3 regions of the Endozoicomonas sp. SCSIO W0465 genome follow, and region 3 is predicted to be linked to each of the others. Evidence: predicted binding sites of a transcription regulator. Region 3 holds the regulator's gene; each other region holds the start of a gene.
The links. The regulator sigma-54, encoded in region 3, starts transcription at its own class of promoters, with help from an activator protein. The targets are predictions, from matches to a motif close to TGGCACNNNNNTTGCTNT.
Positions count from the first base shown of each region.

Region 1: MJO57_RS15920 (RNA-binding protein) is a predicted target of sigma-54. The motif match lies at 2,508-2,525, and genes of this name have one in related genera.
Region 2: ygeW (knotted carbamoyltransferase YgeW) is a predicted target of sigma-54. The motif match lies at 2,796-2,813, and genes of this name have one in related genera.

Region 1 is NZ_CP092417.1:3,550,475-3,557,880, reverse strand. Features, by position in the region: gene MJO57_RS15935 (hypothetical protein) at 7-231, shown strand; gene MJO57_RS15930 (hypothetical protein) at 304-1,314, shown strand; gene cysK (cysteine synthase A) at 1,510-2,481, shown strand; gene MJO57_RS15920 (RNA-binding protein) at 2,620-2,985, shown strand; gene MJO57_RS15915 (IS1182 family transposase) at 3,473-4,966, shown strand; gene MJO57_RS15910 (E3 ubiquitin protein ligase) at 5,258-5,851, opposite strand; gene MJO57_RS15905 (ABC transporter ATP-binding protein) at 5,979-7,406, opposite strand, start outside.
Region 2 is NZ_CP092417.1:1,345,978-1,353,383, forward strand. Features, by position in the region: gene yqeB (selenium-dependent molybdenum cofactor biosynthesis protein YqeB) at 1-1,514, shown strand, start outside; gene MJO57_RS05840 (hypothetical protein) at 1,882-2,463, shown strand; gene ygeW (knotted carbamoyltransferase YgeW) at 3,011-4,201, shown strand; gene MJO57_RS05850 (hypothetical protein) at 4,285-4,506, shown strand; gene MJO57_RS05855 (IS66 family transposase) at 4,473-5,987, opposite strand; gene MJO57_RS05860 (hypothetical protein) at 5,986-6,171, shown strand; gene MJO57_RS05865 (helix-turn-helix domain-containing protein) at 6,153-6,305, shown strand; gene MJO57_RS05870 (hypothetical protein) at 6,542-7,406, opposite strand, start outside.
Region 3 is NZ_CP092417.1:2,023,171-2,030,576, forward strand. Features, by position in the region: gene MJO57_RS08775 (hypothetical protein) at 199-1,212, shown strand; gene MJO57_RS08780 (hypothetical protein) at 1,389-1,799, shown strand; gene MJO57_RS08785 (RNA polymerase factor sigma-54) at 2,257-3,720, shown strand; gene hpf (ribosome hibernation-promoting factor, HPF/YfiA family) at 3,909-4,223, shown strand; gene MJO57_RS08795 (PTS sugar transporter subunit IIA) at 4,251-4,697, shown strand; gene MJO57_RS08800 (hypothetical protein) at 4,885-5,898, opposite strand; gene rapZ (RNase adapter RapZ) at 6,412-7,269, shown strand; gene MJO57_RS08810 (HPr family phosphocarrier protein) at 7,269-7,406, shown strand, end outside.

The DNA of each region.
Region 1 (7,406 bases), 1.5 Mb from region 3:
TTGCAGATGGATAACATCTATCAGGCACTGTCAGACTGTGATCTGTTTGTTTCGATCGGAACATCCGGAAATGTCTATCCTGCTGCCGGGTTCTTTCAGGAAGCGGCAGCTGCGGGAGCAAGAACTGTTGAATTGAATCTTGAGCCGGGCAATCATGGCTCGTTATTTGATGAGCAATTTTACGGACCGGCTACCGAAGTGGTTGACCGTTTCTTCAGCACCCTTATGTGATATGGATTTAGGAAACTTAGTACAGAAACTCTGGTCTGAAGCAAGGATGTATTGCTGCTTCAGGAGCTGAAAATGTGGCCAGCTAATGCTGCTAATATGACTCTCGCTGAAATCTCTGAATATCAACATAGAGAGGATCCCGGGCTTGCGCAGGAGCAAGCCCGGACGCTACGAAAAGTGATTGCCTATTATAAATATGCAAGAGTTCTGGATTCTGAAGAGTTAGATACCCTTAAAACTTATATAATCAGTGCCGGAGAGCCTGAAATAACCGAAATCAAATCACTGCAAGAGTTATCTGCAAGAGTCATCAGAAGGGCATTACTGGATGTTTCAATGATTTCAACCGACGCCAGGAGTTTGGGACTCACCGATCCATGCCATCGACAAATACAACCGGGATTCCTATCCGATCATCATGGTAAGTTGGTTGATGAACAATTAAAACGTCAATTAAGACCAATATGTGTGCCTGGAGCTGCAAACATAAATTTACCTTATATCGAATTCCTTTATTATCTTCGTTCGCTCAGTTGGGAAGTCTATAAAGATGATCATATTGAGCGATTTTTCAGGGACGTTGTATTTGCAGGCTATACAGCAGCTGCAAAATGGGCATTGAAGGTAGGTGGGCCAAAAGTTGAGGAAATAATCCCTGAAGTCCGTAGTGAGGTTGCTAACTTGGGGGATTATACTGCCGCACAGACCCTGTTAGATCTCGGTGTTGGTGCGTTTACTCAAGAGGAAAAAGATCAGTGCCTGAAACGTGCCATGGGTTTGTGGACTTCTGCTGAAAATATCAAAAGCTGGATTCAATTGGGTGGCCGAATAGACGACAAGTTTCTGGATAATAGGTTGAGATTAGCTGCAGCTAATAATTATTACCAGGTTTCGGAATACAGTAAAATATTGGCGGAGTTTTATCCCAGGGACAAACTTGACCAAAATTTAATGGCTGCCGTATCCGACAATGATCTGACCCAGGCAAGGCAATGGCAGTTACTGGGTGGAAAAGCAGCCACATCAGAAGTTGAAGAGCGCATTGAACAGCATTGCAGGAACCATCAATTATCTAAACGATAGTATTGTATTTGATAAATGACTACGGGTGAGCAACCAGTGATTGCCCTTCAGTTTCGATCGATATTTATAGATATTTTATATAAATCTATAATTTTAAATTACTTTACGGGATACGACGGATAGATATAGTCTCACCTTATAAAAAAGCTACAAGCTGAAAATGAATTATCTTCAGATTATAAGGAAGGGACTATCATGACGCAGGTCTATCAGGATAACGCTCAGGCTATCGGTAATACGCCGCTGGTAAAGCTGAATCGCTTGGCAAAAGGCCGGGAGATATATGTAAAAATAGAGTCCAGAAATCCTGCAAACAGTATCAAATGCCGTATTGGTGCCAGCATGATCTGGGATGCAGAGCGCTCCGGAAAGTTGCTGCCGGGTATGGAGTTGATTGAACCCACCAGTGGTAACACCGGCATTGCCCTGGCCTTTGTTGCGGCTTCCCGGGGAATCCCGCTGACGCTGACCATGCCTGCTTCCATGAGCCTTGAACGTCGTAAAGTCATGAAGGCACTGGGTGCTACCATCATTTTGACTGAACCGGCAAAAGGCATGCCCGGTGCCATTGCCAGGGCGAAAGCACTGGCGGAAGAAAACCCGCAAAAGTATCTGTTGCTGCAGCAGTTTGAGAATCCCGCCAACCCCCGAATTCATGAGGAGACCACTGGCCCGGAAATCTGGAATGCACTGGATGGCAAGATTGATATTTTTGTCGCAGGTGTTGGCACGGGAGGAACCATTTCTGGTGTATCCCGCTACATTAAGGAGATCCAGGGCAGGAAAATCAAGTCAGTTGCCGTTGAGCCAAGTGCGTCCCCAGTCATCAGCCAGACCCTGGCGGGCGAAGAGGTTAAGCCTGCGCCCCATAAGATTCAGGGGATTGGCGCTGGATTTATTCCAGCAAACCTTGATCTCCGGCTGGTGGATCAGGTTGAGCAGGTTTCCAATGAAGACGCTATGGAGACCGCCCACCGGTTAATGCGGGAAGAGGGTATCCTGGCAGGTATTTCTGGTGGTGCCGCCGTGAGTGCTGCCCTGAAAGTGGCAGAGCAACCAGGAAATAACGGTAAGTCAATTGTGGTTATTTTGCCAGATTCAGGTGAGCGCTACCTGTCCACAGCGTTGTTTGAAGGCGTCTTTTCTGAAAATGAAAGTGTTCAGTAACTGATGTATATCACACAGCTAATGAAAGGCACGAAGAATTCTTTGTGTCTTTTTGTCTGTTTTATGATCCGTTAATGAACCTCAGGAATTTGCCGATAAGCCAATGGACAACAGTCGTTTGATGTGAGAATCTGATTAATGTTTCTACGCAAGGATTTGCGTTCAACCCAGAGAAAAAAACAGAGCTTTTCCATGCAAAAAAGGACTTTATACATCGGTAATTTGGCGTATACCGCCGTTGAAGAGGATCTTGAACAGGCTTTCGAATCATTTGGTGTTATTGAAGACATCAAACTGATGAGGGATCGGGAAACCGGGCGCTCCAGGGGCTTTGCATTTATCACTTTTGAAAAGGAGACGGAAGCTGCAGCCGCCAGGACCATGGACGGTGCGGAAGTAGCCGGACGTCCACTAAGAGTGAATGATGCTCGACAGAAGGAGTCAGGCCAGCGGGATCCAGCCAAGAGACGACCCAAGTCTTTTAATAACAATTTTAATCGCTAATGATTTAATCTGATATCAATCTGATCGGTACGCAGTTTTGTTCCTGAAAACTCGGAAATTAGCGGGTGCTTGGCAATATATTTTTCGTTATCGCTTTGCCGGGAACCCAACAGTTGTCTGAAGACACCTCTATAGCGACTGGGTTAACCCGAGCCAAAGCTATTTGTTGCAGTAAGGATTTCTGGATAATACCAGCAGTGGCTTTGCTGGAAGTGCTGTTTCACTCCGGATAACCGTGACCTACTCTCCTAGGAGGCTGTCCGGGAATAGCGCCCGTAGCGAGGATGGCAGAAAATTGAGGATAAAAATCCGGTTTTGTGAGGTGAATAGTGGTTCTATTTGCCGAACAAAACCGGATTTTTAGCCCAATTTTCTGCCACCGCAGTAGGGCAGTCTATTCTCGGATAGCCTCCTAGGAGGCTGTCCGAGAATAGCCTGATTAAGTATAATCAGGCATCTTCTGCCCACTTTGTTGTTGCCGAAACGGATGTCATCAATCAAATTCAAAGATAACCCTGCTGATTTTGACCAGCACCTGATGTTCCCATCGAACATCTTCGACCTGCTGCCACCAGATCATGATTGCTTCGTTTTTGAAGATATCTTCAAGCATATCGACACCTCTGAAGTGGAAAAGCAGTATCACCATCTTGGCCAGAATGCCTACCACCCACGACTGATTATATCGATCCTGATCTATGCCTATAGCCATGGTGTGTTCAGCTCCAGGGAGATTGAACGGCGCTGCAATCAGGACTTGGCTTTCATGTATATCGCCAAACAGCACTGCCCAAATTTCCGGGTGCTCAGTGACTTTCGTAAAAACCAGGCCACCTTTTTTAAAAGCAGTTTCAAACAGAGCGTGCTGCTCGCCCGGGAACTACAGATGGCCTCGCTGGGCCACATCGCTCTTGATGGTTCCAAATTCAAAGCCGACTCATCAAAGCATAAGGCCATGAGCTACGCACGACTTAAGGCCAAAGAAGCTGAATTAATGGCTGAAGTTGAGGCCCTGATTAAAAAAGCCGAAACCAGTGACAGTGAAGAGGACGATGCTTATCAGCAGGAGACTGGCTACAGCATTCCTGAAGACTTGCAATTCAAGCAGGAACGGTTAGAGAAAATCCAGGAGGCCAAAAAAGCGCTTGAAGAACGGGAACAGGCCCTGAATCCCGATAAGCCGATAGACGACAAAAAGCAAATCAGCTTTGCTGATCATGATGCCAGGATCATGGGTAAAAAAGGCAGTGGCTATCAGTACAGTTATAACGCCCAGATCAGCGTCGACAGCGATAATGGTATCATTGTTGGCCAGCACATCAGCCAGCATGCCAATGACAAGCAGGAAGTAAAGCCTGCACTTGAAGCCATTGCAGAAGCAACAGATAACGCGTCCATTGGCAAAATGAGTGAGGATAATGGCTATTACTCAGGGCCCAACCTGCAAGCGTTTGATGATGCGAACATTGACGCTTACATGGCTACGGATCGACAGGAGAAGCCTGCAACAGAGGGACTGGAAGACTCTGACAGAAAGTTTGTCAAAGCGGATTTTATTTACCATGAAGCAGACGACAGCTTTACCTGCCCTGCCGGTGAGAAGCTGATTTATAACACGGCTAGCAAAGCAAAACACAAAAGCTACCGCGTCAGTAAAGATATCTGCCGGGATTGCCCGTTACGTAAAAGGTGCAGTGGTGACAACAAAGACCCGGGGAAAGTGATTCGCACAGACCGCCACGAAGCCATACGCCAGGCGATGAACCGCAAAATGGAAACCAAAGAGGCCAAAGCGGTTTATGAGCGTCGCAAGGTGATTGCGGAACCGCCTTTTGGCCAAATCAAGAACTCAGGATTCAGAGGGTTCAGTGTCCGGGGTAAGGAAAAAGTGGCTGGAGAATTTTCACTGGTCTGCAGTGCTTATAATTTCAAAAAAGGCTCTTATTGGATTACAGACTGTTCCCAGATTGAACCTGGCTGAAGCACTTATCATTAAAGGCTCTCAGAGCTTTGCTCGGCAATTTGCCCTCAAGCCTTACATTGCGTGGTCCACATCCAATTTTCACTGCAGAGCAGTTCGGAAATCAAATAGAGCCTCAAAAAAATTGTCAAATCGGTTTCAACGGGATCAATCCGTCTTGAAGAAGCAAAAAGGCTTAAAATGGCAGCATAAAGGCAAGCAAAAGGGTAAAAAACGCAATTTTTACCCCAAAACAGGCTAAATTTAGGTCAATATTTGATCAGCCAAGAAAATGCTGAAGCTTTCGTTTTTTCAATAGCTAGTTCTCGGACAGCCTCCTAGGTCATATGCTGCTCCAGTTACTGTAGACCCCACGATAGCTCCCATGTAAAAATCATTCGCAGTGGGTGCATCGGACACGCCATAAGTAGCGGCAACATGTTTGACTGCAACCATGGCACAAGCTCCGACTGCAGTTCCGACACTAACTCCGTAAACTTTACTGACACCAGCGGCAACCCCGAGAGCCCCGATAGAAGCCGTGGAAATAATTATTGCAGTAGCGCCAATGATTGTGTCAGAACCCAAAGGTTCGTTATTCATCGCGTAAGAACAGGCAAGACCACCGTAGATAGCAGTGAGAGAAAGCTTAATAGTTTTGCCAAAGATTGGAATAGCTTTTGATGAAATACTTACCATTCGATCAAACAATGAGCTATTGATGAACTGTTTTACCTCGTCATCAGTTAATGGTTTTGTACATAAGAGGCATTTCTTTTGACCAGAAAGTTCCATCCATCCCTGCATGCATGATCTACCAAAAGCATGTCCGCATGTCAGTTTGAAGGGGCTGCATTGTTCTGCATCGTGACATATTAAACATCCAAAACCATTAATGGTATCCATATGAAAACCTGACAGTTTCAATTTGTGGCATCCTTACCTACGACATCTGCATCTGGTTTTGGTTCCCTGTGGGTGCAGGGAGGTTGCAGGGAGTTTGCTAGGAGGGTGCTGGGAGGCTGACAGGGAACTATGGGGGAGTCGTTCGCTGTTTCCGTGCTTCAAAAGCAGCACTGATTAACTCTTGGGTATAGGCTTCCAAAGGTTGGTTAAAAATCTGTTGGGTATTTCCCTGCTCGACAATCTCTCCCCCCTGCATCACGATAATTCGATGACTCATTGCTTTAACCACGGCAAGGTCATGGCTGATAAAAATATAACTGAGGTGGTATTTTTTTTGCAGGTTACGCAGTAAATCAATGATCTGTGATTGGACGGTTCTGTCCAGGGCTGACGTTGGCTCGTCCAGAACAATCAGTTTAGGCTTAAGAGCAAGAGCCCTGGCAATGGAAATACGCTGTCGCTGACCACCGGAAAATTCGTGGGGATAACGGTGGCGGTACTCCGGGTCAAGGCCAACATCATTCAATGCCGCAATGATCAGTTCCTCACGATTGGTTTCAGTGGCCAGTTTATGAATGTCCAGACCTTCACCGACAATGTCAGCAACGGTCATACGCGGGCTGAGACTGCCAAATGGGTCCTGAAATACGATCTGCATTTCCCGTCGCAATGGCCTGAACTGCTTCTGGTTCATGTTGTCGATGCTGGTCTCTTCAAACTGTATCAGGCCTTCGGATGTCTGTAGTTTCAGCAGTGCCATACCCAGCGTTGTTTTACCGGAACCGGACTCACCCACAATGCCAACTGTTTCGCCCAGGTTGATGGTTAGCGACAAATCAGTGACGGCCTTTACGTAACCCACTGTTTTTTTGAAAAAGCCTTTTTTGATTGGGAACCAGACTCTGATCTTTTCGCCAGTTAACAGGTTTGTGGGGTTTTCGCTCAGTGGCTCAGGTTCCCCATCCGGTTCGGCATTGAGCAGGTCGATGGTGTAGGGGTGCTGAGGTGCACTGAATACGGACTCGGTAACGCCTTGCTCAACAATCTCACCGTCTTTCATCACACAGATTCGATCCGAAACATGACGAATCAGGTTAAGATCATGACTGATAAATAGAATGGCCATGCCCAGTTTCTGTTGAAGGTCTGCCAGCAGACTGAGAATTTGTCGTTGAACGGTAACGTCCAGCGCGGTTGTTGGTTCATCGGCGATCAGCAGTGTTGGCTCACAGGCAAGGGCCATGGCAATCATTGCCCGCTGTCGCTGTCCACCGGACAACTCATGGGGATAGGCCTTCAAACGGCTTTTTGCATTACGGATACCCACCAGTTCCAACAATTCAAGTGTCTTTGCCGTTGCTGCCCTGTTTTTCAGGCCAAGGTGTATACCCAGTACTTCGCCTATCTGCTTTTCGATGGTATGAAGTGGATTGAGTGCTGTCATCGGCTCCTGAAAGATCATGCTGATCTTGTGTCCACGAATGTTGCGCATTTGTGATTGGGATAAATCGAGCAGGGCCTCATTGGCAAAAAGTATGTCTCCGGAGTAATGGGC
Region 2 (7,406 bases), 680 kb from region 3:
CTACCCGGGGAACCATCGGTGGCGGCATGATTGAGCGTCATGTGATCGGCGCAGCCATTGACGCATTAAAGGAAGGTCGCTCAAGAGTCATCAAAGGCAGTATGTCCAGAACCGGCAAAGATGCCATGGATATGGATTGTGGTGGCACCATGACCGTCCATATAGATGTGCAAGGCATCCGCCCGGACATGCTATTGATCGGTGGCGGGCATGTGAACCGGGCAGTGGCAAAGCTGGCTTCCGAGCTGGGTTACCGGATCACCGTTGTCGACTCCTGGGAACCCAATCTCAATGCCAGGCTGTTTCCACCCAATACTCAACTCATTCTGGGAGCAACGATCCAGGATGCCATCAGCCAGGCCACGATAAGAGATAACACTCAGGTCATTATCGCAACGAACCATGAAGACACCATTGCACTGCCCACCATTCTCAACAGTTCGGCCCGGTATATTGGCCAACTGGCCAGTCGTCGCAAGGTAGAAACACTGCATAAAAAATGTCTTGAACTCGGCATCAGCGAAGCACGGTTTCAGGAAGTGCGCACGCCGGTAGGTCTGGATATTGGCGCAGAAAGCCCGGAAGAAATTGCTGTCAGTATTATGGGGGAGATTCTGGCCTTATCTCGAGGTAAATTGTCCCGGGGTAAAGGGCTCAGAAAAGGGGATGAACAATCAGCAACACGGTCCTCAACAAACAGCCGTAACGATAATCTGGTGATGATCCGTGGTGCCGGTGACCTGGCATCCGGTACTGCCGTCAAACTGCATAACAGTGGCTTTAAAGTGGTTATGCTGGACCTGCCAAAACCAACGGTGATTCGTACCAATGTTTCTTTTGCCGGTGCATTACTGAACGAGAGTGGTCAGATAACCGTGGAGGGCATCACTGCGCACAAAGCACGATCCGTTGCTGATGCAGTGCGAATAATGAGTGATGGTCGTATCCCGATCATGGCCGACCCGGATGGCCAGACCCTCCGTCAATTTAAACCTGCCATACTGGTTGATGGTATTCTGGCCAAGCAAAATCTGGGCACCAACCGGAACATGGCCCCCATTACCATCGCGCTTGGCCCCGGATTCCATGCAGGACAGGATGTAGATGCCGTTATTGAGACCTGTCGGGGCCATAACCTGGCCAGAGTCATTTACCAGGGAGCGGCTGAACCCAATACCGGCAAGCCCGGCACGATCATGGGCTACGCTGAAGAGCGGGTATTACGTGCACCCTGCGCGGGCACCGTCACACCGGCAGTCGCCATTGGTGACCTGGTCGAAGAAGGGCAGGTGGTTGCACAGGTCCGTTCAGACAACGGAACTCAGCCGGTAATTACCCGCATCGGTGGCAAGGTTCGCGGTATGATCAGCACAGGATCTGAAGTCACCCCGGGATTCAAAATTGGTGATATTGACCCCCGTGGAACCAGTGTTGACCATACCACCGTTTCTGATAAAGCCAGGGCCATAGCCGGCGGCGTCCTTGAAGCCATATTGAAACTGTCTGCGGTTTGAATCTTCTGAACCACGGGGATCACCCTGAGCACAGAGGAAAAAATGCTTCTTTGTGCGCTTCGTGATTTCCGTGGTGCAATTGGCGCTTTCTAAAACAGGTAGATATAACCGATTTAAGCCACACCACCATTCCACTATAAAACGCTCTTTTTATTTCTCTCATCAATAAAACCGATGACATTCTGAAGCTCTGCTATGCTGATCATGCAGTCAGTGCGCAGCTTATTCGATATAACCCACCAGCTGAAGATCAGGCTGAGAAACAGCACTCTTTTACAACAACTTCTAATACGAGTGCTCCATGGCTGTCTAACTACAACATGGTTTAACACAAGGCTTTATAACACAACAAAAGACAGGTAGCTGTATGTCGCTAGAAACAAGAGTTGATATGCTGGAGAAGCAACACCAGTCCCTCTACAACACCATTCATGGTCTGGTAAAAGCGATGGCGGATATCAAACACATTGCACTTAAAAACCAGCATGAAATCATTGGCGTCAAAGTCAACATGTCGGGTATTCAGGCAGAAGTGACCGGCGTTAAGGAAGATGTCTCTGAGCTGGCTCAGGCCACGCTGTCCGGTTTTGAGCGTACCAGTGAGTTAATGAATAACACCCACAAAATTCTCGATGATATCAGCGAACATCTGGACACCATCAATGGTCGGCTGGATGAGACCAATAAACTGGTCGATGGCACTCATGAACGCGTCGATGAAACTTATGAGCGATTAAATGAAACCAATGAACGCCTTGGTGAAAATAACGAACGCCTTGATGAAACCAATGAACGGCTGGATGAAAATAATGAACGACTCGGTAGTACTAATGAATGGCTTGGTGGCATTAACCAGCGCCTTGAGGGTGTGGAAAGCCAGGTTAAAGAGGTTCGAAAAGATATTCTCACCCTTGGGCAGATGATCAAGCACCGTCTACCAGAGAAATAATTGTTATTCAATCTCCTCTGTTGATGTCTTTGGCAGGTGACGTAAGGCCTGCCGTATTCAACTGCGTTGCTGTCACTTTGATTGTCTGCGTACTTCGCAATTATCAAACTGATAGATCAAAACGAACCAATCGCACTGTTGTGGTAAATAAGGGGTACATAAAAAGTTGCTGCAAATCACTTTTTTTCTTTGCCAGACTCACTGCTATTGACCTGTTTTTTAACTGGCTCCCCCAAACCCCACGGTTATCAACGGCTCTGGGCATAATAAGGTTCAGAACAGATCCAACGCCACCCCGGGTTTTCCTTTTCTCACAGCCGCTTCACCAAAGTTGGCACGTAAGTTGGCTATTAAAAGCTACCAGATAACCACCTGACTGATTTACCTGGGTCGCCTCTCAACTGCGCCAGACTCAGTCAAACAATAACCCCAGATCCGAAAGCGCTGTTTCAGTGCGTGCAGTTTTGGCTCGTGCAGTTTTGGCTCGTGCAGTCTTAGTTCGGGCAGCCTTCGCCCAAAGGATCTGATATTCAGAAAAGGAAATACCGTGAGCAATTTCGACCAGTTACTGCAAGATATCAAGGCACTGAACACCAAACTGCATACCAAAGACTTTCTCCTGACCTGGGAACAGTCTACGGATGAATTGAAGCAGGTATTGAAAGTAGCAGAAGGCCTTCGTCTGCTGCGCAACGAAAACATCTCTACCAAAGTTTTCGACAGCGGCCTCGGTGTATCCCTGTTCCGTGATAACTCTACCCGTACCCGTTTCTCCTTCACCTCAGCCTGTAACATGCTGGGTCTGGCCATTCAGGACCTGGACGAAGGAAAGTCCCAGATTGCCCATGGCGAAACCGTTCGTGAAACCGCCAACATGATCTCTTTCTGTGCCGATGTGATCGGTATCCGTGACGACATGTACCTGGGTTACGGTAACCAGTATATGCGTGAAGTGGGTGCCGCCCTGGATTTTGGTAAGGAGCATGGTGTTCTGGCCCAGCGTCCGGGCATGGTTAACCTGCAGTGCGATATCGACCACCCGACCCAGAGCATGGCTGACCTGGCATGGCTGATCGAACACTTTGGCAGCCTGGAAAACCTGAAAGGCAAGAAGATTGCCATGACCTGGGCTTACTCCCCAAGCTACGGCAAGCCGCTCTCTGTTCCACAGGGCATTATCGGCCTGATGACACGCTTTGGTATGGATGTCACCCTGGCTCACCCACAAGGCTATGACCTGATTCCTGAAGTGGTTGAAACAGCTGGTCGTCAGGCGGCAGAAAGTGGCGGCAGTTTCACCCGGGTCAGCACCATGGCTGAAGCCTTCAAGGATGCCGATATTGTCTATCCCAAGTCCTGGGCGCCTTACCACGTCATGGGCCGTCGTACTGACCTGCTGAAAGCAGGCGACCACGCGGGTCTGAAAACGCTGGAACAGGAGTGTCTGGCCCAGAACGCCCTGCACAAAGACTGGCACTGCACCGAAGAAATGATGAAGCATACCCGCAATGGCGAAGCACTTTACATGCACTGCCTGCCAGCAGACATCACCGGCGTTTCCTGTAAAGAGGGTGAAGTAACCGAAGGGGTATTCAACAAATACCTGATCGACACCTACAAAGAAGCGGGCTGGAAGCCTTACATCATCGCTTCCATGATCCTTAACCGCCGCTTTGCCAACCCGGACGTTGTGCTGGAAAACCTGATGAAAAAAGGTGCCCGTCGCGTTGACGCCTGATTTTTCGGGAAACGCTCCCTGACCGCCAAACTGGCAGCAGGGAGCGCTGCCAGACCAGCATTTGTGTTCGGGAGGCACATGCCATGTCAGAATTCAGTTTATCCATAAAACAGGAGCCTAACCGCTTCTTTAACGGTGAATCTTCACCACTGTTCAGTACTGAAGTGGCCAGAATAGCCCGTGAATTCCACCAGCGCATTCCCGGTTATCAACCGACACCACTTCGCTCTCTTGACCAACTGGCTCACCAGCTGGGCCTGAAAAACAGTAACTATTCAGCACTGAGCAAAGGCATATTACAGTAATTCCGAACAGCTCTATGAAGTGATTGATATATGTCCATTCCCTGTTTTCTGGCAGACGACAAATAGCTGCGAATCCGTGCAAACATAGAACCACCGTCTGCACTCCTGAAGCAGCCTGAGATTTTCTGCTTTAACTTGGCCATTCGAACATCCCGCTCACTGCCATTGTTATCGAAGGGAATGGTAAAATCTGACATGAAGCGCAGTGTCTCAGCCTTGAACTCAGTGAGTCGTTTGAAGAGATTGTAAGCTTTAGTATTCTTGACTTTCTTGCGCTTAAGCTCCTCTCGTTGCTTCTCCATATAGACGACTTCTTTCATTAGAGCCCGCTGAAGCAACCGGTCATAAATCTTCTCGATTCGTTCACAGACAACACTTGGCATCTGTAGCATACCTATGGTCTTAAAGCCCTTGCAGTAATGCCAGGAAAGCCTCAGTAGCTTCATCAATCGCAACGCCAGTTGATTGCTGTCCCTATCAACAACACCCAAAAGCTCCCTCAGGTGATGGGCATTGCAAAGTACGTGAGTTGCCGCATATGCAAAATAGGATTTCCAATGATCATGAACCAGAACGCCTGCAAATGTTAGCAGTATGCCCATCGTGTCCATGGCCTCACGACCTCGCTTTTCAGACAAGTAGTAGAGCGTCCATTGTTCATCCCGCATAACGTGTAGCCAGTGCAAAGAGCCCTCGGCCCGCATACCCGTTTCATCGGCTCCGGCAACAGACGATTCCCGCAAGGCGTCACGAATAACCTCTTCAGTAGAAGCCAGATTTTCATAGGTTCTGGCCACAAAATTGGCGACAGTGCCTGCACTTACACTCATTTTATAGAGAGTATTAAAATACTCTGACACGCGCTTAAAAGGCAGGAAATGGTATTGGTTAAGATAGACGGCCATAGCCTGTGTGGCTGAGCCATATTGTGCGGCAGCGGTAACACCTTCCGGGAATTCAGCCTGATTCCGACAACCACAAGTGCAGATTTTTACTTCAGCTCTATGGGCCGTTACTTCAAATTCACCCGGTCTCCCTGGTTCAAACACCTGTCGTTCAATATATTTGACCGGCTCACTATCAAGAAGAGACGCCTGACATTTATTGCATTCTTTAACCGGAAGGTACTCAATATAGTCAGGGATATCGACCTGTTTAAGACAAGTGCCCTGATGCCCTTTCTTTCCACCGGCTTTATTACCAGAAGACTGTCTCAGACTTTTAGGATTGGGTTTTTCATCCGATGGATCGGTACCTTTATCTGCGGAAAGGTCGTCAGAATGATCTGGAGAATTACTGTTTTTACAAGGTTTTTGATAACCATCAGACGATGGCGGCTTGCTGCTGTTTTGACTGTTCTTGCCAACCTTTTCTTCCAATTCTCGACATCGCTCTTCCAGACAGGCAACTCTCATCCGCAGCTCTGCATTCTCTTTCAAGAGAATCTCAGCCGACATAGTTGCGGGTAGTTCTGGAATCATGCTGGCGAATATTGTGGAAAAATGGTGCTTAAGAGGATGGTATAAAAATCAGAAAATTCCAGATTTATGTGGGGGTGCTGAACAGTTACAATCGATGAGTGTGATGTTCATAATAAGGAGGCTCAATCAAGCGTACAAAATCAGGAAGCTTTTAATCTGGAGAGAATGGAAAAGCATCTGGTAAGCCGGGCTCTTCGCTCTTTTTGCAAAAATGAAGGGAAGCAACGTGTAGCAGATGAACTGGGAATAGGCATCGCCACACTGTATCGTAAAATAAAAAAATACGATCTTGAGCATGAAATGAGTGAGCTTTCATAATTAAAATTGACTGAATTTATTCTGTTTTGCATGATTCAATGGCTCAGGACGAACGGAGTTTCGAGTCTCTGAAATGTCGGAATTATTTCGGAACAATTCCTAACGCTTACCTCGGGATAACTCATTTGGGAGGTGAGTGAATATAAAAGCTGCTTTGAATCTTGTTGATTACCCGCAGCTCGCCCGAGGTTACTCAATGCCTTCAGGAACCTACGCATATACAGGGTTGTGTCTATCTAAACAGCCGTCTCTCTAACAGGGGTGGGCTGTGATGCGTACTTCATCTGGGTAAATAGTTCCATATCATTGGCAACACGATCCAGTCGTTGAGACAGAAACCCGGAAAAATCATCCGTTGGCAGTGGAGGAAGTGGTTCTTGTTCAGTAGCCGTGTTGGGGAATGCCTGACTCCACAGCGATGGATTAGACACGAAAATATACAACAGTAACAAAGCCTTTTCGATATCTGATTGACGAGCGGCTTTTTCCAGATTTTCAAACGTGGATTGGTCATGACCGGTGGTACCGGCACTGTCAACCAGCGTTGCCATGGTGTCGGTATTGGTTGTATTCAGGTTCCACAAGGGGAGTGCCGGTGCGGAGGTGACGGAGCGACCGATAACATTCCAGGCGGCGAGCAAAAAATAGCGAGAAATATTTTTCCACCCATGTTGCATGGCAAATGTACCAATATTCAGAACCTCCAGCGCTGGCCGGTAAAAAAGCTTATAGATGAGCCCGACATCCATGAGTCCCACAGATGTCTTGAACAGCGGATCCAGTACTGACTTCCCATCCGGGTGCCTGACTGCTGTTATAAAGTCAGCGAACAGCACGCCAAGGTGGAATAACATAAAGACAGCAGTTAAGGCGGAGTTCACTTGTTTGGTGAAGCCATAACGCGAGCCCAAGCGGGAACCCATTACGCCCTTCATAAAGTCCTCTTCTTCCGCAGTGAGCTCCTGCCCGTCAATAAGCTTGCCAAGGCAGCCAATGACTCGTGACTTCTCCTGCTGGGACATCATCTCGTCGATCACTCCGCGGTTTTCAATAGCCGACAGAGGTATAATAATTTTTGAGCAGACATTATTATAGAACCAA
Region 3 (7,406 bases):
CAGGTGGGCTGACTATGCCATTTTGATGCAAGGGTTATACAGTCAACAGCCCGATCACAAAGTACACTTTTAATGGGCACGGAACCAGTTAGATCTTATTAGTCCTCAGTTCTCTTCAAAATATTCAAATGATTGATGGAGTGAAATGAGGTTTCCCTGCCTGTCTTATAACGCGCTCACAATAATAGGGTCACTATCATGGAACCTGGAAGATTTTCTTCGTCGTACCGATATACTGAATCAACCAAAATCACTGTTCAGCCCCGTTCCAGTAGTAAACCTGCAGCTGCAAGGTGTGCTCCAAGACCAAAATCGTCATTTGGCTCATTTTCTGTGTGGGGTGGTGATAATGGAAAGGAGTCACTGTCCCGGCCGGAAAAGGTTACAGAGAGGCAGATTGATGGAGGAAAGGTATATACAGTTGCCGGTTTATCTAAACTCGGCGATAGAAGTATTGATATCTATGTTACGCAAAGTGGCAAGGTGCATCACTCATCACCCGGAAACAGATTGGTGCATTATGGAACCGGCGATGAAATCAAAGAGCTCAAGCCCGGGGAGGATAGAATCGAGAGGAGTGAAGTTGATAAAGAGTTTTATTACCTCAGTAAGGGACAAAGCAAGCTGTTGCAGAGAGGCAAGGTTTATGGGGCTGCAGGTAGTATTCCGGACTGTTATGTTTCTCCACAAGGTAAATTAATTAAAGCAGGCACTGGTGCCAGGTTATTTCAAATAGGGGCAGAAAAGGAGCTTATAGAGTATAAGCCCGACTCAAAAGGCTATCAGCATATTATTTCAAAAAAGAAAGAACATTTTATTGTGACTCCAAAAGGTGCGTTCCCTCTGAAACCAGGTACTGTTCAGCCGGGTGCAGTGAACAGCCCTGCCGTGTACCTATCAGAAAACGGAGAGCTGACGGTTGCTTCTGACATCCGTTCCCGACTGTTCAAGTTGGGCGCTGAAGATGAGGCGGTAGAGTTCAATTCAAGTGAAGCGGCCTTTAAATATGTAGTATCAAAGCGACAGACTCCTTTTCTTATTACGTCTAAAGGCGTCTGTACCTTAAAGCCAGAATCATTTTACAGGGCTCAGGATGGCAGGCCTGATATGTATATTTCTGCAGATTGCGTACTGACAAGAGCTTCAGACACTACATCCCGATTAGTTAGTTCTCGTCCAAAAACTCTGCAGCCTATGCGTGCCAAGGCTTAGAGGGAAAAAATCAAGTTTTGTTTTGACGCCTTTTTCAACCAGTTTTCGGGGGCTACAGCGGAGTTGATGTGATTTTCCTGTAAATTCAGAGCACGTCAAATCTCTGTAGGCTACGTGGCCCAAGGGCTATAGTTTTTGGATGGGAACTAGTTAAATTATGTGATGAAGATGAGGCCGTGGAATATGAACCAAACTTATCAAACTTTAATGTTAAGATTTCACAGAGTGGGCGTCCATACTGTGTCACTTCTTCAGGCGCGACGCCTTTAAAGCCGGGTTCGCTTTATCCGGCTCAGGGAATCAAGCCTGCCTTCTATATTTCCAGGGCATGTGAGTTGACAACCGCTTCCAGTAAAGATGCCAGGCTCTTTAAACTAGGCGGGGAAGACCAGGCTGTAGAATATAAAAAAGATGCCAAAGGCTTTAATTATGTTGTTTCAAAGCAGAAGAGTCCTTTTCTGGTTACTACTGAGAGTGTTCGCCCGTTAACCTATGACCAAACAGTCACTTTGAAACTGCCTACTGGTCGACAACTGGAGATTACTGCTAAAAGGGGAAAGGAGCTGCAACACAAGTTTATTAATTAGATGTCGTGAACCTGATTTCTGGTCCGGAGGCGCAAGCATTGTTCTATTGAGCAAACGTCTCCGGCTTGCAGAGGAGAAAACAATCAGACAAACAGAATCCAGTGCCGAGCCATACCAGCAATAAATAGATACCCCAATCACAGGCAGCAGCGCACAAAAACGCAGGGGCAGGCTCTTTCTTATTTTCGTCAGAACGTCGGTTTCATCACTGACCTGCTCTGCAGCAAGACAGCCAACAAAAAAACACAACTAAACTCATTCTGAGTAATCTCTGCACATTTTTTACTGAAGCTATGGTTTCATAAATGACTATGGGTTTATAATCAGCCGCACATGGAGAGAAGTCGTAACAACATCCGTGCCAACACTGAACCGCCTGCGGTTGATCCCTCTGTAGACACTCATGAGTTTCACCTGCAGTCTCAACGGACAACGAAGTAAAGGTATACGGTCGCCTATGAAGCCTTCCTTACAGCTCAAGATGGGCCAGCAGTTGACCATGACGCCTCAGCTGCAGCAAGCCATCCGGCTGCTACAGTTATCGACACTGGATCTTCAGCAAGAGATTCAGGAGGCTCTCGAATCCAACCCCATGCTTGAGTCCGAAGATAGCGAGACAGAGGACACAGCCACCAGCAGTGAAGGCAAGGAAGAACTCGTTGATCTGAGTGAGGCGATACCGGAACCTGAGCCACAGGAGATGGCGGAATGGGCAGACAGTATCCCGAATGAACTGCCCGTCGACTCAGCATGGGACGATGTGTATTCCAGCCTGCCCGCCAACGGTAGTGATGAGGATTACGACCCCCTGGCGAAGTCATCTTCAGTAGAGTCGCTTCAGGATCATCTGGAGTGGCAACTGGATATGGTGCCCATGAGCGATCGGGACCGGCTGATTGGCCTTGCAATTATTGAAGCGGTTAATCCGAATGGTTATTTGACCTGCTCACTGGATGATCTTTATGTTTCACTGCAATCCCAGCTGGAAGAGCTGGAGATCGACGAGATAAAAGTGCTGCAGCACCGGGTTCAACAATTCGACCCTGTCGGTTGTGGCAGTATAGACCTGAAAGAGTGCCTGCTGGTCCAGCTGCGTCAGCTTCCCCCATCAACACCTCATTTCAACAATGCGGAAAAACTGATCACCCTTTACCTGGATTTACTTGGCACCCGTGATTACGCACGCATCATGCGCAGGGCCAAACTGAAGGAAGATCAGTTGCGAAAAGCCCTCAGCCTCATTCAAAGTTTCCATCCAAAACCCGGCAGCACCATTGACCAGACAGAAGCTGAATACGTGGTTCCAGATATATCGGTCCGAAAAATCAAGGAGCGATGGTCTGTCGAACTGAATTCCGATGCGCTGCCCAAACTGCGCATCAACAATAATTATGCGTCGATGGTCCAGAGGGCCAACAACAGCCGCGACAATGTGTTCATGAAAAATCATCTGCAGGAAGCCCGCTGGTTTTTGAAAAACCTGCAAAGTCGAAATGAAACACTGATGAAAGTCGCGAGTCAGATTATTGCTTATCAGCAGGATTTTTTTGAAAAAGGCGATGAAGCCATGAAGCCCCTGGTGCTGGCGGATATTGCCGAGGCTGTTGGTATGCATGAATCGACTATTTCCCGGGTAACCACCCAGAAGTATATGCATACCCCTCGTGGCGTCTATGAACTCAAGTACTTTTTCTCCAGCCATGTCAGCACAGCAGAAGGTGGCGAATGTTCATCCACGGCGATTAGAGCCCATATTCGCAAGCTCATTGCACAAGAGACACCACGCAAACCGCTCAGTGATAATAAAATTGCGGCCATATTGGCAGAACAGGGCATCAAGGTTGCCCGGCGAACCATTGCCAAATACCGGGAGTCCATGAATATTCCCCCGTCCAATGAGCGGAAGCAGTTAGTACCCTGATGAATATCAAGCTGATGTAAGCTGATATAAGTTGATATAAAAAGCCGAGTTATGAGCCGGGCAAAAAACAGTTTTTTTTGCTTCAGGGCATTCCAAGCTGCATCGACAGTGTTAGAATCGAAGTCAGCCGGTACGAAAAATCCCGCGTACTGGTAATTATCTGGATAATGGGATCAGGAGAGCGTTACATGCAAGTCAACATCAGTGGACATCATGTCGAGGTAACAGAAGCTCTGCACGACTATGTGATCAAGAAACTGGAACGTCTTGCTTCACATTTTGATCATATCACCAATGTACAGGTGACCCTGAGTGTAGAAAAGCTGGTGCAGAAAGTAGAAGCTATTCTGCATACCCGCGGAGCCGAGATTAATGCGACCGCCGAGCACGAAGACATGTACGCAGCCATTGACCTGCTCTCGGACAAGTTGGATCGGCAGCTGGTTAAACAAAAAGAGAAAGCCTTAAACAGGCAACAGGGCGCCAGTGGCCATGCCCTTTGATTTTTCCGGCGGCCATTCTTGTTTAGCATGATAATTCATCGCATCCTAACCCCCGAGCGCACCCTGGACGGTGTGCACGGGGTCAGCAAAAAGAAAATTCTGGAATTTATCGCTGAACGTATCAGTAGCGACGTTCCCGAAATCAATACCAATGAACTCTTTGAAGCCCTGGTTGCCCGGGAGCGTCTCGGCACAACCGGACTGGGTGAAGGCGTGGCTATTCCTCACTGTCGCTGTAAAGCCTGCCCAGCCCCCATCGGTCTCTTTATACGACTGGCGGAGCCTGTTGATTTTGATTCTGTAGACCGAAAGCCCGTTGATCTGATATTTGCGTTGATCGTGCCTGAAGGTGAAAACCAGGAGCATCTGGAAATTTTAAGAGCACTGGCGGAAAGGTTTCATTCAGCCTTGACTCTTCAGAAAATACGTTCGGCTACTAATACGACAATGCTCTATCGTACTATGAGCGAATAGAGAATAAGGTCACAATAAAAAAAGGCCATCATATACAACGATGGCCAAAAAATTTTCAACTTATAGCTCTCAGTCTCAAGGCCTTGATCAGTTACATCCGAAATTTCGTACGAAGCTGCTTATGTAACATGTGATGTAAAACTCTGAGTTTTGAATTCAAGGCTTTGAGAATCCAAGGTTTACGACGTTATGCTCTGGCTGCCATTCTGGCTGCCATTCTGGCTGCCATTCTGGCTGCCATTCTGGCTGCCATTCTGGCGTCCATAGCAGCTTTATTAGCAGCAATATCCTTACGATTTTTTACAGGATCTGCACCAAGGAGGTATTTAGTCTTACCCTGCAGCTTAACGACAACCCTCTGGTTATTCTCTTGATTCGCTTTGTAACGTTCTTTATCTTCCCCGGTTCCTTCTTCTACCAAAGCTTTAAGCTGTTGATTATTCTTCAGTGCCAGCTTAGCCTCCAGCTCTTCAATAGCCGTCATTTTCGGTGGCGTAGCTTGAGCGGCAATAGCCGCATCAAGAGCAGCGTCATCACCAAAACTAAAGGCTGCTCCAGTTAAAGGTCTGTTTTCAGCTCGCTCGTAGGGAGTTCTGCCTTCCACGCCTTCTGAAGCATGAAGCTTTGCTGCCCGCTCACAAATCTTGCTGTAAAGCTCCTCCATAAAAGGGGTTCGATCTTCCAGAGCTTTCTTTGCAGCTTTCAAATCATTTGCAGCGGCTCTGTTTTTAATCAGGTTGTGATCCGATGCGGTAATTTTATCAGCGAATTTTCTGAATGCTATGCCGGTTCTGAGAGGTGTAACTTTAACAAATACCCTCTTAAATGTTGACACTGCGCGCGCCGTCAGGCTCTTACAACCGGCTTTAAACTGATCCCAATGGGATACTGTTTCTGTATTAAACTTCTTGCGATTCAAATAACCGGTCTGACTGAGTGCTAATTTGTACTCTGGGTTTTCTTCTCCTTGGGCAATTGCTTCTTCTGAAACATTTACATCAGGATGAATCGCAGCAGCTCTGGTCATACGTCCAAATACCAGGCCGTGATCATCTCCAATTTCTGTAGGGCCACCTATGGGCGACACTTTAGCAGCATGGGCTCGCGCATCAGACTCTGCTACATGGCGATAATAACTAAGTCTTTGATCAAAGTAATGGCCGTAAAGCATAGAGTCTATTGTTTGTGGTAGTGGTTGCATGGAGTTACTCCTTTAACTGGTCGAAGTCATTTCATGTAAGTGAGGCGTCTGATTAGTCTTTCCAATCAAGCTCTTTCCTTACTATCCGACACCAATAGTAGGATTACATTCCCATTTAATGTATGACATCGTTGTCAGTAAAGCTGACAAAACAGCCTACACTGATTTGCTCAGCCAAAAACGTTCATTAATATCAAATAAAAATAAATAGCCAGAAACAACACCTCACTAAGCTTTTCATAATGTGGCAGGACTCCACAATCGAATACTTCCAGTCCTTAAACACGCTTTGAATCACAAGATTTCTGGCTCATTTTCTATCCATGCCAGATTTTCCAGATTCCTTTAGCATCAGTTTGCTGTTTAAATCGGATGTCAACATTACCTGGTAGGCTTCCTGATAAAAAGTTGCTTTAATAGGATGAGGGTCAACTTAGAAGGCTTGCAGAGCACCAGTAGACCACCCAATAGCACCTAACTAAGGCGAAGCCCGGGAAGCACAAAGGAACAGTTATGAAACTTATCATCATTAGCGGGCGATCCGGTTCTGGAAAAAGTTCAGCCCTGCACACCCTTGAAGATGAGGGTTTTTATTGCGTCGACAACCTTCCGGCCAGCATGCTGAGCCAATTACCCGATACGTTAAAAGGCCATCATTCAAAGCCTCCGAGGATGGCCGTCAGTATTGATGTCCGAAACCTGCCCGGAGCCCTGAATAACTTTCCTGACCTGTTGGCATCCCTCAGGCAAAAAGGTATCGATTGTCAGGTTCTGTACCTGGACACCGACAGTGAAAAACTGGTCAGCCGATACAGTGCTACCCGCAGAAAGCATCCGCTCAGTAATGAGCAGACATCGCTCAGGGAAGCCATAGCGCTGGAAAAAAATCTGCTCATACCTGTGGTGATCGAGGCAGACCTGAAAATCGATACCACCTCGCTCTCCGTCCATCAGATGAGGGACATGATCAGGCAGGCGTTCTGCGATGATCAAAAACGTGAGATGACCGTTCTTTTTCAATCCTTCGGCTTTAAGAACGGCATCCCTTCAGACGCCGACTTTATCTTTGATGTTCGCTGCCTGCCCAACCCTTTCTGGGATGAATCCCTGAGAGGATACACAGGCCTGGAGCAGCCGGTTATCGATTTTCTGAAAGATGAGCCTCAGGTTATCGAAATGATTGAGGATATCCGTGTCTTTATCGAAAAATGGCTCCCACGCTTTGAGTCAGCCCAACGCAGTTATATGACGATTGCCATTGGTTGTACTGGAGGGCAGCACCGCTCAGTCTATATTGGTAAGACACTGGGCACACTGTTTACCAGTAAACTGGAACGGGTTCAGGTCAGACACAGAGAGCTTCACGAATAATGATTACCTATCGGAAAAAAATTATTAACAAGCTGGGCTTGCACGCCCGGGCGGCATCCAGGTTTGTTTCCACATCATCGGCTTTTGCCAGTGAGATTGAAATCGGGTTCAATGGGCGCAAGGTCGATGGCAAGAGT